DNA from 3 places in the Mesorhizobium sp. RSR380A genome. Region 3 is predicted to be linked to each of the others. Evidence: predicted binding sites of a transcription regulator. Region 3 holds the regulator's gene; each other region holds the start of a gene.
The links. Region 3 encodes PhoB, which activates phosphate uptake and scavenging genes when phosphate is short. Its sites were predicted from a motif close to TGTCATNNANCTGTCAT; they were not measured.

Region 1: ugpB (sn-glycerol-3-phosphate ABC transporter substrate-binding protein UgpB) is a predicted target of PhoB. The motif match lies at 2,200-2,216, and genes of this name have one in related genera.
Region 2: ACYG9Z_RS27065 (PhoX family protein) is a predicted target of PhoB. The motif match lies at 1,706-1,722, and genes of this name have one in related genera.

The regions. Positions count from the first base shown of each region.
Region 1 is NZ_JBTTIB010000001.1:2,168,404-2,173,110, reverse strand. Features, by position in the region: gene ACYG9Z_RS10445 (bifunctional diguanylate cyclase/phosphodiesterase) at 1-1,799, opposite strand, end outside; gene ugpB (sn-glycerol-3-phosphate ABC transporter substrate-binding protein UgpB) at 2,279-3,589, shown strand; gene ugpA (sn-glycerol-3-phosphate ABC transporter permease UgpA) at 3,661-4,545, shown strand; gene ugpE (sn-glycerol-3-phosphate ABC transporter permease UgpE) at 4,555-4,707, shown strand, end outside.
Region 2 is NZ_JBTTIB010000001.1:5,576,907-5,581,613, reverse strand. Features, by position in the region: gene urtA (urea ABC transporter substrate-binding protein) at 1-953, opposite strand, end outside; gene ACYG9Z_RS27070 (hypothetical protein) at 1,265-1,660, shown strand; gene ACYG9Z_RS27065 (PhoX family protein) at 1,778-3,691, shown strand; gene ACYG9Z_RS27060 (GMC family oxidoreductase) at 3,757-4,707, opposite strand, start outside.
Region 3 is NZ_JBTTIB010000001.1:2,286,184-2,290,890, forward strand. Features, by position in the region: gene xylF (D-xylose ABC transporter substrate-binding protein) at 1-955, opposite strand, end outside; gene ACYG9Z_RS11030 (ROK family protein) at 1,221-2,456, shown strand; gene phoB (phosphate regulon transcriptional regulator PhoB) at 2,487-3,176, opposite strand; gene phoU (phosphate signaling complex protein PhoU) at 3,193-3,897, opposite strand; gene pstB (phosphate ABC transporter ATP-binding protein PstB) at 3,939-4,707, opposite strand, start outside.

The sequences.
Region 1 (4,707 bases), 120 kb from region 3:
ATGACGCCGCTGTCTTCGGCCACCGGGATGAAGGTCGCCGGCGACACGTCGCCGCGCTGCGGATGGCGCCAGCGGATCAGCGCTTCGAACCCGACCATCCGCCCGCTGCTGATCTCCTTTTGTGGCTGGTAGACGAGGCGAAACTCATCGCGCGCCATGGCCTGGCGCAGTTCGTGCTCCATCACGCGCCGGTCTCGCGCCTCGGCGCCCATCGAGGCCTCGAAGTAACGGTAAGTGTCCTTGCCCTCGGCCTTGGCGCGGTAGAGCGCGGTGTCGGCGTGGCTGACCAGGAGTGTCGGCTCATCGGCGTCGAGCGGATAAAGTGCAATGCCGATGCTGGCCGACACCAGCCCGCCACCGACCGACAGCCGGTTTTCCTCGCGCATGGCCGCCAGCACCGCCTCGGCGATGCGGCCGGCCGCCTGCGGATCGGGAAGGTTCGGAGCGATGATGGCGAACTCGTCGCCGCCGAGACGCGCCAGCATCTGTCCGTGGCGGAGCACGGCGGAGGCGCATAGCGCCACCTTCTGCAGCATGGCATCGCCGGCGCCATGCCCGAACAGGTCGTTCACTTCCTTGAAGCGGTCGAGGTCGAGCAGCAGCAGCGCAAGATGCCCACCCTTGCCGCCGCGGTCCATTGCGGCAATTTCGGCCTCGAGCCGGCCGGAGAAACTGCGGCGGTTGGGGAGCCCGGTCAGCGGGTCGAAATGGGCGAGGCGCAGGATCTCCTGCTCGGCCTTCCTGCGTTCGCGGATGTCGCGCACGGCGACCACGCTGTGCCGCTTGCCGCAATAGTCGATGCTTCTGGCGATAAGTTCGACGGGGATGGTGGCGCCGTCATGGGCTCTGAGTTCGGCTTCCTGTGCCTGTCCGCTGCAGTCGGACATGCCGGCCGCGGTGCGTTCGCCGAAGAGGTCGCCAAGCAGCATCGCGTTCAGCACTTCCGGCGCAATGCCGGTGAGTGCCGCGATGCTGTCATTGGCGCTGACGATGCGGGCGCCGTCGCAGACGATCAGCCCCTCGACGGCGGCGTTGGCGAGGCCGTGCATGCGCTCGGCCTCGAGCTTGTGACGCCGGAAGCGAAGGTCGATCCACAATGCTGCGGCTGAAAGCACCAGGATAGCCATGCTGACTGCAGCGGCGGCGAAGGCCTGCGACACCGGTTCGACCGTGAACTGCGATATCTCGATGGAGGAGTCCGGGAAGATCGACACCGCGCCCATGGCGATGAAGTGCAGGCTGCAGATCGCCAGCGTCAACAGGATGGCGGCGGCGATTGTGGCCTGCATGGACGGCCGTCGCAACACGACCAGCAGCGCCAGCGCGGCGAGGGTGACGCCTGTCAGCACCGAGACGCCGACCAGCAGCGGGTTCCAGACGATGCGCCCTTCGACCTCGAAGGCGGCCATGCCGATATAGTGCATGGCGGCGATACCAGCGCCGAGGACCGCGCCGCCGACCAGAGGGTAGTCGATGCCCCGGCGCAAGGTGGCGATCCACATGCCCGCAGCGGTCAGGGCGACGGAACCGGCGAGCGAAAGCGCCGACATTTCCGTATTGTAGGCGTTGGGGATTCCGGGAGAAAAGGCAAGCATTGCGATGAAATGCGTCGCCCAGATACCGAAGCCGGTGGAAGTGGCTGCTATCATCAGCCAGGTATAGCGGTTGCGCTCGCTCGAGCGGTCGACATGGCGAAGCAGGTTGACCGCCGAGAAGGAAGAAATACCGCAAATGAGCGCTGCCAGTGCGACCAGTCTCAGATCGTGCTCATGCACGATACAATTATAGACCGTCAGCATCTCGCCCCACCTGCTCTCCCACAGCAATCAAGCCGTCCACTTGATTAGTATGCCACGCTTGACGAAGAATCGGTTATGCGAACTACAACTACAGCGGGTTTTTCGGGTTGTACGTTGCGGCGATCCTGTCTCATTCCAGACGCACGGTTACAGCAGCGCCTGGCGCGATGCCGCTCGGCCGATCTCGATCTGGCCGAGCGCCGGTTTGGCGGCCGCACGGTGCAGGTGCGTGGCGCTGTCACGCGGGCCCTTCACGCATCGCTGGGCGGTCGGCGATCCTTGCAGGCCCACCATGCCCCATTCTATCGCTGAGCCGGCTTGGCATTTCTCTCTGTCCTCGTTGCAAGGCGAGGGGGCGCGAAGTTAGCCGGGTATGAAATTCACGAAACAGCAACAAATCCGTTGTCCGATTGTCATCAGCGACACATATTGCGTTCGCGGGAGCGCCCCTTTCGCCAATGACAAACGGGAGATGAAACATGAAGTTGTTCGGCTTTGCGGCCGGTGTTGCCGCCACCTTGACCCTGCTTTCCACCACCTCCGCCTTCACCGCCACCCAGATCAGTTGGTGGCATGCAATGACCGGCGCCAATGCCGAGGTGGTCGACAAGATCGCCAAGGATTTCAATGCCAGCCAGAGCGACTATGAAATTCTCCCTGTTTTCAAGGGCACCTATCCCGAAACGCTGAATGCCGGCATCGCTGCCTTTCGTGCGGGGCAAGCGCCCGACATCATCCAGGTGTTCGACGTGGGTACCGGCGTCATGATGGCCGCCGAAGGTGCGATCAAGCCGGTGGCCGATGTGCTGACCAGCGCCGGCGTGACCTTCGACAAGAGCCAGTATTTGCCCGGCATCGTCGGCTACTATTCGAAGCCGGACGGGACCATGCTGTCCTTCCCCTATAATTCCTCGTCGCCCATCCTCTACTACAACAAGGATATCTTCCAGAAGGCCGGGCTTGATGTGAACAATCCGCCAAAGACCTGGAACGAGGTGTGGGAAGCCGCCAAGAAGATCAAGGCGAGCGGCGCCGCTTCCTGCGGCTATACCTCGACCTGGTTGACCTGGATCCACCTTGAGGCCTTCGCTGCCTGGAATGACGTTTCCTATGGCACCAACCAGAACGGACTTGCCGGAACCGACGTCGAGCTCAAGATCAATGCGCCGATCTTCGTCAATCATTTCCAGGCGCTCGCCGACCTGGCCAAGGACGGCACCTTCAAATATGGCGGCCGTACATCCGAAGCCAAGCAGATCTTTCTTGCCGGAGAATGCGGCATCTTCACCGAATCGTCGGGGGGTCTCGGTGACATCGTCAAGTCGGGCATGAACTACGGCATCGGCCAGCTTCCCTATGATAGTGACGCCAAGGGCGCGCCCCAGAACACCACGCCGGGCGGCGCCAGCCTGTGGGTGTTCGGCAACAAATCGGACGAGGAATACAAGGGCGTCGCGGCGTTCTTCTCCTACCTGTCCAAGACCGAAGTGCAGGAGTATCTGCACCAGAAGTCGGGTTATCTGCCGGTGACGCTCGCTGCCTATGAGGCGACCAAGAAGTCCGGCTTCTATGACAAGAATCCGGGCCGTGAGACGCCGATCCTGCAGATGCTGGGCAAGGCGCCGACCGAGAACTCGAAGGGCGTGCGCCTCGTCAACCTGCCGCAGGTGCGCGACATCGAGAACGAGGAGTTCGAGAAGATGCTGGCCGGCCAGCAGACTGCGCAGCAGGCGCTCGACAACGCGGTCGCACGCGGCAACAAGGCGATTCAGGAAGCGATCGGAAACTGAAGCGATTTGTCAGTTGAACCTCGTCCACGCGGACCCGCGTGGACGATTTCCTGAATAGCGAGGGAATCACCCTGTCTCCACGCGTCGTCTTTCCCAACAAGACCCTGCCTTACCTGTTGGTGGCGCCGCAACTCGCCATTACGCTGATCTTTTTCTACTGGCCGACCGGGCAGGCGCTCTACCAGTCGATGCTCAGGGAAGACCCGTTCGGGCTGAAGAGCAAGTTCGTCGGGCTCGCCAATTTTCGCAAGGTGCTGGCCGACCCGGCCTACCTCAACTCGATCAAAGTTACGCTGGTGTTCTCTCTGGCGACCGCGATCGTCGCCATGGGTGTGGCCCTGTTGCTTGCCGTCATGGCCGAGAAGGTGGTGCGCGGCAAAGGCCTCTATCGCACGCTGCTGATCTGGCCGTATGCGGTGGCGCCGGCGATTGCCGGCATGTTGTGGCTGTTTCTGTTCAACCCCTCGATCGGTTCGCTGGCCTACGCCTTGAGAGGTCTCGGCATCGCCTGGGATCCCTTGCTTAACGGCAACCAAGCCATGATCCTGCTGGTGTCCGCGGCTGCCTGGAAGCAGATCAGCTACAATTTCCTGTTCTTCGTCGCCGGGCTGCAGGCAGTGCCGAAGACGTTGATAGAGGCGGCGGCCATGGACGGCGCCGGGGAGACGAAGCGCTTCTGGACCATCGTTTTCCCGCTGCTCGCGCCGACGACCTTCTTCCTGCTGGTCGTCAACACGGTCTATGCGCTGTTCGACACTTTCGGTATCGTCCATGCGGTCACCGGCGGCGGGCCGGGCAAGGCCACCGAGACGCTGGTCTACAAGGTCTACAATGACGGTTTCGTCAATTTGATCCTCGGCGATTCGGCCGCGCAGTCGGTCATCCTGATGGTCATCGTCATCTCACTCACGGCCATCCAGTTCCGCTATGTGGAACGCAAAGTCCACTACGGTTGAGCGCGAGCGATGATTGGTCAGTCCCCGCTTCGCCCCCTCATCGCCCACGCCGTGCTCATCCTGGGCATCCTGATCGTCGCTTTCCCGATCTACTACACCTTCGTTGCCTCCACGCAGACGCTGCAGACCATCCTCAAGCCGCCATTGCCTCTTTTGCCCGGC
Region 2 (4,707 bases), 3.3 Mb from region 3:
TCGTTGGTGGTGCGCTTGTCATTCTTGATGAACTTGTGCCAGTCGGCGATGAACTTCTTGTTTTCGGGTGTGTCGACGCTCTCGAAATAGTTCCAGGCAGCGAGATGGCCGACCAGCGGCGCGGTATCGAGACCGGCCAGTTCTTCCTCACCGACCGAAAAGGCCATGACCGGGATGTCCTCGGCCTTGATGCCCTGGTTGCCGAGTTCCTTGTAGAACGGAACGTTGGCGTCGCCATTGACGGTCGAGACGACGGCGGTCTTCTTGCCGGCCGAGCCGAATTTCTTGATTGCGGAGACTTCGGTCTGCCAGTCGGAGAAGCCGAACGGCGTGTAGTTGACCATGATGTCTTCGGCGGCGACGCCCTTGGCCTTCAGATAGGCCTCGAGGATTTTGTTGGTGGTGCGGGGATAGACGTAGTCGGTGCCTTCCAACACCCAGCGCTTCACCGAGCCACCGTCTTCGCTCATGAGATAATCGACAGCGGGAATCGCCTGCTGGTTCGGGGCGGCGCCGGTGTAGAACACGTTGCGCTCGCTTTCCTCGCCCTCATACTGGACGGGGTAGAACAGGATGTTGTCGAGTTCCGAGAACACCGGCAGCACCGATTTGCGCGACACCGAAGTCCAGCAGCCGAACACGGCGGCGACCTTGTCCTTGGAGATCAGCTCACGCGCCTTCTCGGCGAAGAGCGGCCAGTTGGAGGCCGGATCGACAACGACCGCCTCAAGCTTCTTGCCGAGCAGGCCGCCCTTGGCGTTCTGCTCTTCGATGAGCATCAGCATGGCGTCTTTCAGCGTCGTCTCCGAAATCGCCATGGTCCCCGACAGCGAATGCAGAATGCCGACCTTGATCGTGTCTTCGGCGGCCTGGGCCGGAGACGACATCGACAGGCCGGCGGCGACCACGCCGGCCGAAAACATTTTTGTTATTGTGGAGAAATTACCCCTCATACCGAAGACTCCCAAGCTGTTTGATTGCACCGCGATAATGCAATGCAACTGCCGTGCCAAACGCAAAGGCGCCGCTCACGAAGATGGAATAGCCGAGCGTTATCAGCCGGTTGGTATATTAGCCTCGAGAAAACAGTGGTAGCCGGCGAAAATTGATTGAGGCAAATTTGCGCAGCGCACATGGCTTTTGCCTAATTTTTGCCCAATTGAGACAAATGCCTAGTTTTTGATCTCCGGCCGTGTGTTCCGGGCTGAAAATGTTGCGGTACCGCGCAAAAATAGGGCAAGCTCGCCCTCAAAAGAGTGACGTCATGACATCTCGCACCTCATGCATTTCCGGCATCCTGCTGCTGATGGCAACGAGCGGCGCCGCGCGCGCCGATTTCAGCGAGGGCAAGCTTCCGGACGGCACCTATCATTGCGAGGTCTACCTGCTCGGCGCCTTCCTCAACCTCGGCGACATCACCATCAAGGGCAATGTCTATAGTGGTCCGGTGACATTCGGCACCGCGACGCAAGGCTACAACTATCAGATGAATGCCAATGGCGAGATCACCTGGCTCGGGCCGCTGGGCGGCTATACCACCGGTGGCAACTCCGTCTCCATGACACAGGCAACACTGGACGGCGAGACCGCCCCGTCATTCGACATCATTCTGAAGCAGCCCGACGGCGCCTTCACCGCCTCGACCTGCACCAAGGGCTGAGCGATGCGTAGTGCCGCGCCCAGTTGCGGCAAAACCTTCCTCTTATGTCATGTGAATGTTGCCTAAGCAGACTAGGGCAACGGTGCGCCGTAACATCCACCCTGAGAGGCAGACACCATGGCCAATACACCGTCTTCATCCTCCCCCGTCATCCGCGAAATCATTGCCGAGCGCGTCTCGCGCCGGTCTCTTTTGAAAGGCAGCCTCGCCTCCGGCGCGCTGATTGCCGGCGGCAGCTTTGTCGGCTCCTTGTTTGCCGGCGAAACGCATGCCGCCGCAGCGCAGTCGACGCTCGGCTTTCCCGAGCTCAAACGGGTCTACGGCAAGACCCATGCCGCCGCCGAAGGCTATGAGACGACCATCGTCGCGCGCTGGGGCGACCCGCTTGCAGCCGGCCTCGCCGAATTCGACGGCAACAAGGTCGCGGCGGAGGAACAGGAAAAGCGCTTCGGCTACAATTGCGACTACATCGCCTTCATGCCGCTGCCCAAGGGCACGGTGAATTCCGATCATGGCCTGCTCTGCGTCAACAACGAATACATCTCGCCCAATGTGATGTTTCCGGGGATGACCGAGGGCGATGCCGGCAAGACGATGACCAAGGAACAGGTCGATCTCGGGATGGCCGCGATGGGCCATTCGATCGTCGAGGTGCAATTGAAGGACGGCAAGTGGGCAAGCGTGGCGGACAGCCCGCTCAACCGCCGCATCACCGCCAACACCGAAATGACCGTTTCCGGACCGGTTGCCGGCCATGCGCTGATGAAAACTTCGGCCGACCCGACTGGCACGAAAGTGCTCGGCACCAGCTATAATTGCAGCGGCGGTTTCACCCCCTGGGGTACGGTGCTGACCTGCGAGGAAGGCGTGTCCGACATTTTCGGCGGCGACCCGAAAAAGGCGCCGACTGCCGACCTGCTCGACCGTTACGGCTTCGACGGCTCCGACATCTATGGCCGCGGCCGCTTCCATGACCGCTTCAACCTCGACAAGGAACCGAACGAGGCCAACCGCTTCGACTGGGTGATCGAGATCGACCCTTACGATCCTCAGTCCAGGCCGGTGAAGCGCACGGCACTTGGCCGCATGTCGCATGAGGCCTCGACCGTGGTCCTCAACAAGGACGGCCGCGTTGTCGTCTATATGGGTGACGACGACTATTTCGAATATATGTACCGCTTCGTCTCGGCCAAGGCCTATGACAAGGCCAACCCGGCCTCCGGCGCCGATCTGCTCGACGATGGCGTGCTGTCGGTCGCCCGCTTCGATGCCGATGGCTCGATGACGTGGCTGCCGTTGGTGCACGGCCAGGGCAAGCTTACCGTCGAGAACGGTTTTGCCGACCAGGCCGAGGTGCTGTTGAAGACGCGGTTTGCGGCAGATGCGCTCGGCGCCACGCCGATGGACCGGCCCGAGGACATCGAGACCAATCCGGTGACCGGCCGCGTCTATGCGGTGATGACCAAGAACAAGAAGCGCGACCAGTCAAAGGTCAATCCGGCCAACACGCGGCCGGAAAATCTCTGGGGCCATATTGTCGAACTGATCCCGCCCGGCGGCCGCGGCGCGGACGCCGACCACACGGCCGAAAACTATGCCTGGGACCTGTTCGTGCTCTGCGGCAATCCCAGGGATGCCAAGGTCGGCGCCACCTTCCATCCGGATACGTCGGACAATGGCTGGTTCGTCTGCCCCGACAACATCACCTTCGATCCGGCCGGGCGGCTGTGGGTGGCGACGGACGGCGCCAATGATTTCGACCTGCCGGACGGCGTCTATGGCGTCGACACCGAAGGTGCGGCGCGCGGCCTGCCGAAGCTGCTGTTCACCTGCCCGCACGGCGCCGAAGCGACCGGCCCGTGCTTCACGCCGGACGGCTCGACTTTGTTCCTGTCGGTGCAGCACCCTGCGGAAGATGCAGAGACGCTCGACAAGGCGCAGACGCTGTGGCCCGACTTCAGGGATGGCCAGCTGCCGCGACCGTCCGTCGTCGCCATCCGCCGCAAGGACGGACAGCCGGTCGGCGCATAGTGAGTCCTAGGAAAAAAGGGCGGAACGCGCCATGCGCGTTCCGCGTAGCGATCCCGGAGGACGGCTCAGATCGTCTTGGCCGACATTTGCGAAGCGATGTATTCGGCCTGGCGGATAGCCAGCGACACGATCGTCAGCGTCGGATTTTCAGCCGCACCGGTGGTGAACTGGCTGCCGTCCGACACGAACAGGTTTTTGATGTCGTGCGCTTGGCCGTGCTTGTTGACGACGCCGTCTTCCGCCTTTTCGCTCATCCGGTTTGTGCCGAGATTGTGGGTTGAGGGATAGGGCGGCGTCGGGAAGGAGCGCGTCGCGCCGACCGCATCGTAAAGCGCTGTGGCCTGCTTGTAGGCATGGTTGCGCATCGCCGTGTCGTTGGGATGATCATCGAAATGCACGTCGGCGATCGGCATACCGTGCGCGTCCTTCTCGTCCTTGTGCAGCGTGACGCGGTTTTCCGCGCGCGGCATGTCCTCGCCGACGATCCACAGGCCAGCCATGTGATCATAGTGGTCGAGCGCGGTGGTGAAGGAACGGCCCCAGCCGCCGGGATTGAGGAAGGCGGCCATGAAGGGCAAGCCGAGCGACAGCGTCTCGAATTCATAGCCGCCGACAAAGCCGCGTGAGGGATCGTGCCGCGCCTCGTCGCGGATAATGCCGGCCATGGTGGTGCCGCGATACATATGCACCGGTTGGTCGAAGATGGCGTAGACCGAACCGGTGGTGTGGCGCATGTAGTTCTTGCCGACCTGCCCCGACGAATTGGCAAGCCCTTGCGGAAACTTCGCTGACTCGGAGTTCAGCAGCAGGCGCGGGCTTTCGATCGAGTTGCCGGCGACGGCGACGATGCGGGCCTTCTGCTCCTGCAGATTGCCGTCCTTGTCGGCATAGACGACGCCGGTCACTTTTCCGCTAGCGTCATGGTTGATCTTGATCGCCATGGCGTTTGGCCGGACCTCGAGATGGCCGGTCGCCTCACCTTTGGGAATCTCGGTGTAGAGCGTCGACCATTTGGC
Region 3 (4,707 bases):
GGTTGTCCTTGGTGATCGCGACGGGGGTCAGGAACAGCGACTTGACGGTGTTGCCGCCAGGCGTGGTGAAGTCCTTGGCGCCGGCAATGTCGCCCGTCTTCTTGCCATCGGCAAGCTGCGAGGCGATCTCGGCGGCGTTCTTGCCGAGTTCGCGCGCGTCTTTCCACACCGACACCGTCTGCGTGCCGAGCGCGATGCGGTTCAGGGCGGCATGGTCGCCGTCCTGGCCCGAGACCGGAACCGTTCCGGCAAGGCCCTGCGCCGTCAGCGCGGCGACAACGCCGCCGGCGGTGCCGTCATTGGCCGCAACCACGGCATCGACCTTGTTGTCATTGGCGGTCAGGAACTGTTCCATGTTCTTCTGGGCGTTGGCCGGCAGCCAGCCATCGGTATAGGCCTCGCCGACATTCTTGATCTTGCCCGAGTCGATGGCTTCCTTGAGCACTTCCATCGAGCCCGAGAACAGGAAATCGGCATTCGGATCCGAGCCCGAGCCCTTGATGAAGACATAGTTGCCTTCGGGCTTCGCCTTGAACACTTCGCGGGCCTGCATGCGGCCGACTTCCTTGTTGTCGAAGGTCAGGTAGAAGACGTCCTTGTTCTCGATCAGGCGGTCATAGCCGACGACCGGAATGCCTTCGTCCAGCGCCTTCTGCACCGCCGGGCCGATGGCCGAGGCGTCCTGCGCCAGGATGATCAGCGAGTTGGCGCCCTGCGAGATCAGGCTTTCGACGTCGGTCAGCTGCTTGCCGGGATTGGACTGCGCGTCGGCGGAAATGTACTTGTCGCCGGCAGCCTCGATCGCCGTTTTCATCGCCGCCTCGTCGGTCTTCCAGCGCTCTTCCTGGAAGTTCGACCACGACACGCCGATGACCTTGTCCTTCGCCTGCGCGACCGACACCAGCGCCAGCGACATGGCGACACCCGCCAGCATGGCGGCTGCAAATCTGTTCATCATAATCCTCCCTGCGCCGCGTGCGGCGCGACAAAACTGGCCCGAGGGCCGGCACACAGAGGCCCTATTTTTTCGAGCCTCGAAAAAATACTGGTTCAATGATAAGGCGCTGTCAACATCGATTCTGATGGATTCTGATGGCCTTGCCGAATTTTTTCGAGGTCCGCAATAAACAATGACAGGGCTGCCGGCGTCTGCCAATATTTGGCTGGTGCCGTCGAACGCCTTCACTATCATGAGGCGCGAGGAGGCCGGGAGGAAACAAATGTCGGTTGGAATCCGCCACGACGATCTGCGCCGTCGCAACCGTGCGATGGTGATTTCAGCCGTGCGCCGGGCCGGCCAGCCGTCGCGGACCGAGATTGCGGCGACCACCGGCCTCAGCCACTCGACCATATCGGCAATCTCGTCTGATCTGATTCAAGAAGGCATCCTGATTGAAGGCAAACCTGGCGAGACCGGCGCACTGAAACGCGGCCGGCCGCAGGTGGGCCTTGGTCTCAACCCGGAAGCGGCGGCGGTGATGACCGTCGTGCTGTCGCTCAATTTCCTGTCCGTCACCGTCATCGACTATGCCGGCCACGTCGTCGCCGAGGAACAGCGCCGGCTGGACACGCTGACCAAGCCGCGCGACGAACTGATCGGCGAATGCGTAGCAATCGTCCGGAGGCGTCTCGAGGACCCGGACCTGGACGTCCAGAGCATCGCCCGCATTGCCATGGGCATCCAGGGCATCACCGATTCGCAGGCGCGGGCCATGCTGTGGTCGCCAATCACGCCACTGACCGACATTGCCTTCGCCGACATGTTGGAAGTGGAATTCGGCATTCCTGCCACCATGGAGAACGACTGCAATATGATGGCGGTGGCGCTGCAATGGCGCCAGCCCGAGCGCTACCGCGACAATTTTATCGCCATCCTCTTATCGCACGGCATCGGCATGGGCCTGGTGCTGAAAGGCGAACTGTTCACCGGCACCCATTCCTCGGGCGGCGAGTTCGGCCACATGATCCACCGTCCGGGCGGCGCGCTCTGCCGCTGCGGGCGGCGCGGCTGCGTGGAAGCCTATGCCGGAAACTACGCCATCTGGCGCAGCGCCAAAATGATGGGCGAGGATGCCGAGCCGGTCGATATCGGCGACGCTGATATGCGCGCACTCGCCGCGCGCGCCCGCGAAACCGACGGCCCGGAGCGCGAAGCCTATCGCAAGGCCGGCGAGGCGCTCGGCTTCGGCCTCGGCAGCCTGTTTGCGCTGATCGATCCGGCACCCGTCGCCATGGTAGGCGTCAGCGCCGCCGCCTTCGACCTGATCGAGCCGGCATTGCGCGAGGCCATCGCCCAGACTGCCGGCGGCCAGCACTCGAAGTCGATCTCCTTCGACACCGAGCCCAACGAACTGCCGCTGATCCGCGAAGGCTGCGCCATGCGCGCGCTCGGCTTCGTCGATCAGGAGATTTTCGCGCCGGGCATTCAGGCCAAATCCGGCAAGCATGTCGCCTGAATGGCCGGCAACGGCGCGACGCGCAGCATCCTAGTCTTCCCTGATCGCGTAGCCGGCGCCGCGAATGGTACGGATGACATCCGGCATGCGGCCGTTGTTGACCGCTTTGCGTAATCGCCCGACATGGACGTCGACGGTTCGCTCGTCGATATAGATCGTCTCGCCCCAGACATTGTCGAGCAGTTGGCTGCGCGAGAACACGCGGCCGGGATGGCGCATCATGAATTCGAGCAGCCGGAACTCGGTCGGTCCGAGCCTGATCTCGCTCTTCTTGCGGTAGACCCGGTGCGATTCTCGATCGAGCACGATGTCGCCGACCTTGAGCACGCTCGACAGCACTTCCGGCTTGGCGCGGCGCAGCAGCGCTTTCACGCGCGCCATGAACTCCGGCGTCGAGAATGGCTTGACCAGATAGTCGTCGGCACCGGTGGACAGGCCGCGCACGCGGTCGCTTTCCTCACCGCGCGCGGTCAGCATGATGATCGGCAGCCGCTCGGTTTCGGGCCGCACTCTAAGCCGCCGGCAGAGCTCGATGCCGGAAACAGCCGGCACCATCCAGTCGAGCACCAGGAGATCGGGCACGTTTTCCTGCAGGCGGATCTCGGCCTCGTCGCCGCGTGTCACCACCTCGACCTGATAGCCTTCGGATTCGAGGTTGTAGCGGAGGAGCACGCCTAGTGGCTCCTCGTCCTCCACGACCATGATGCGTGGCGCGATCATAGGCAGTTCACCCTCATCAGGCCGGCGTGGCCATCGCCGTCTCGTCCTGCTTCGGACGATTGGCGGGCAATTGCTGGCCGGTCAGCACATAATACGCATTTTCGGCGATGTTGGTGACATGATCGCCGATGCGCTCAAGATTCTTGGCGCAGAACAAGAGATGCGTGCAGGCGGTGATGTTGCGAGGGTCTTCCATCATGTAGGTCAAGAGCTCACGAAACACGGACGTGTATTTGACGTCGATGCGCTCGTCGTCATTCCTGAGTTTTGCAAGCGCTGCCGCATCGGTGGCGGCATATTCCTCGACGACGCCTTGCACCTGGATCAGCACCAGTTGCGCCATGGCGTCGATGGAGTGCGAGAGGTCGCGCGGCGTGACGCTCAAGCCCACGGTGCCGACGCGTTTGGCGATGTTCTTGGCGAGGTCGCCGATGCGCTCGAGGTCGCCCGCCATGCGGATCGAGCCGACCACGGCGCGCAGATCGTTGGCCATCGGCTGGCGCTTGGCGATCAGCGTGATGGCGCGGTCGTCCAGTTCGCGCTGGCGCGCATCCATGATGGCGTCGTCGGAAACGACACGCTGTGCCAGCGCATTGTCCGAATTGAGCAGCGCCCTGGTCGAGCCGCTGACCATCGAGCCTGCCAGATCGCCCATGTCGCGGATCAGCTTGCTGATCTGCCCGAGCTCTTCATCGAAGGAGGCGACGGTATGTTCACCCATGATCTTGGTCCTCGTGCCTGAAAATTCACCCGCCGGACGGCTCAGCCGAAGCGGCCGGTAATGTAGTCCTGGGTGCGCTTGTCGTCGGGGTTGGTGAACATCTTGTCGGTGGCGCCCTCCTCGACGAGATAGCCGAGATGGAACATCGCCGTGCGCTGCGACACGCGCGCCGCCTGCTGCATCGAGTGGGTGACGATGACGATCGTGTAGTTCTGGCGCAGTTCGTCGATCAGCTCCTCGACACGGGCGGTGGCGATCGGATCGAGCGCCGAGCAGGGCTCGTCCATCAGGATCACCTCCGGCGACACGGCGATGGCGCGCGCGATGCACAGGCGCTGCTGCTGGCCGCCGGACAGGCCGGTGCCGGGCTCCTGCAGGCGGTCCTTGACCTCGTTCCAGATCGCCGCCTTCTTCAGGCTCTGCTCGACGATCTGGTCCATGTCGGACTTGCGCTTGGCCAGCCCATGGATGCGCGGGCCGTAGGCGACGTTCTCGTAGATCGACTTCGGGAACGGGTTGGGTTTCTGGAACACCATGCCGACGCGGGCGCGCAGTTCGACGACATCGATGTTCTTGTCGTAGATGTCGTCTTCATCGAGCGTGATCTTGCCGGTCACCCGCGCCAAATCGATGGTGTCGTTCATGCGGTTGAGGCAGCGCAGGAAGGTCGACTTGCCGCAGCCGGACGGGCCGATCAGCGCCGTCACCTGGTTCTGACGCACGTCGAGATTGACGTCGAACAACGCCTGCTTCTCGCCGTAGAAGACGCCGACCTTGTCGCCGCGCATCTTGATGACTTCGTTCGACTTG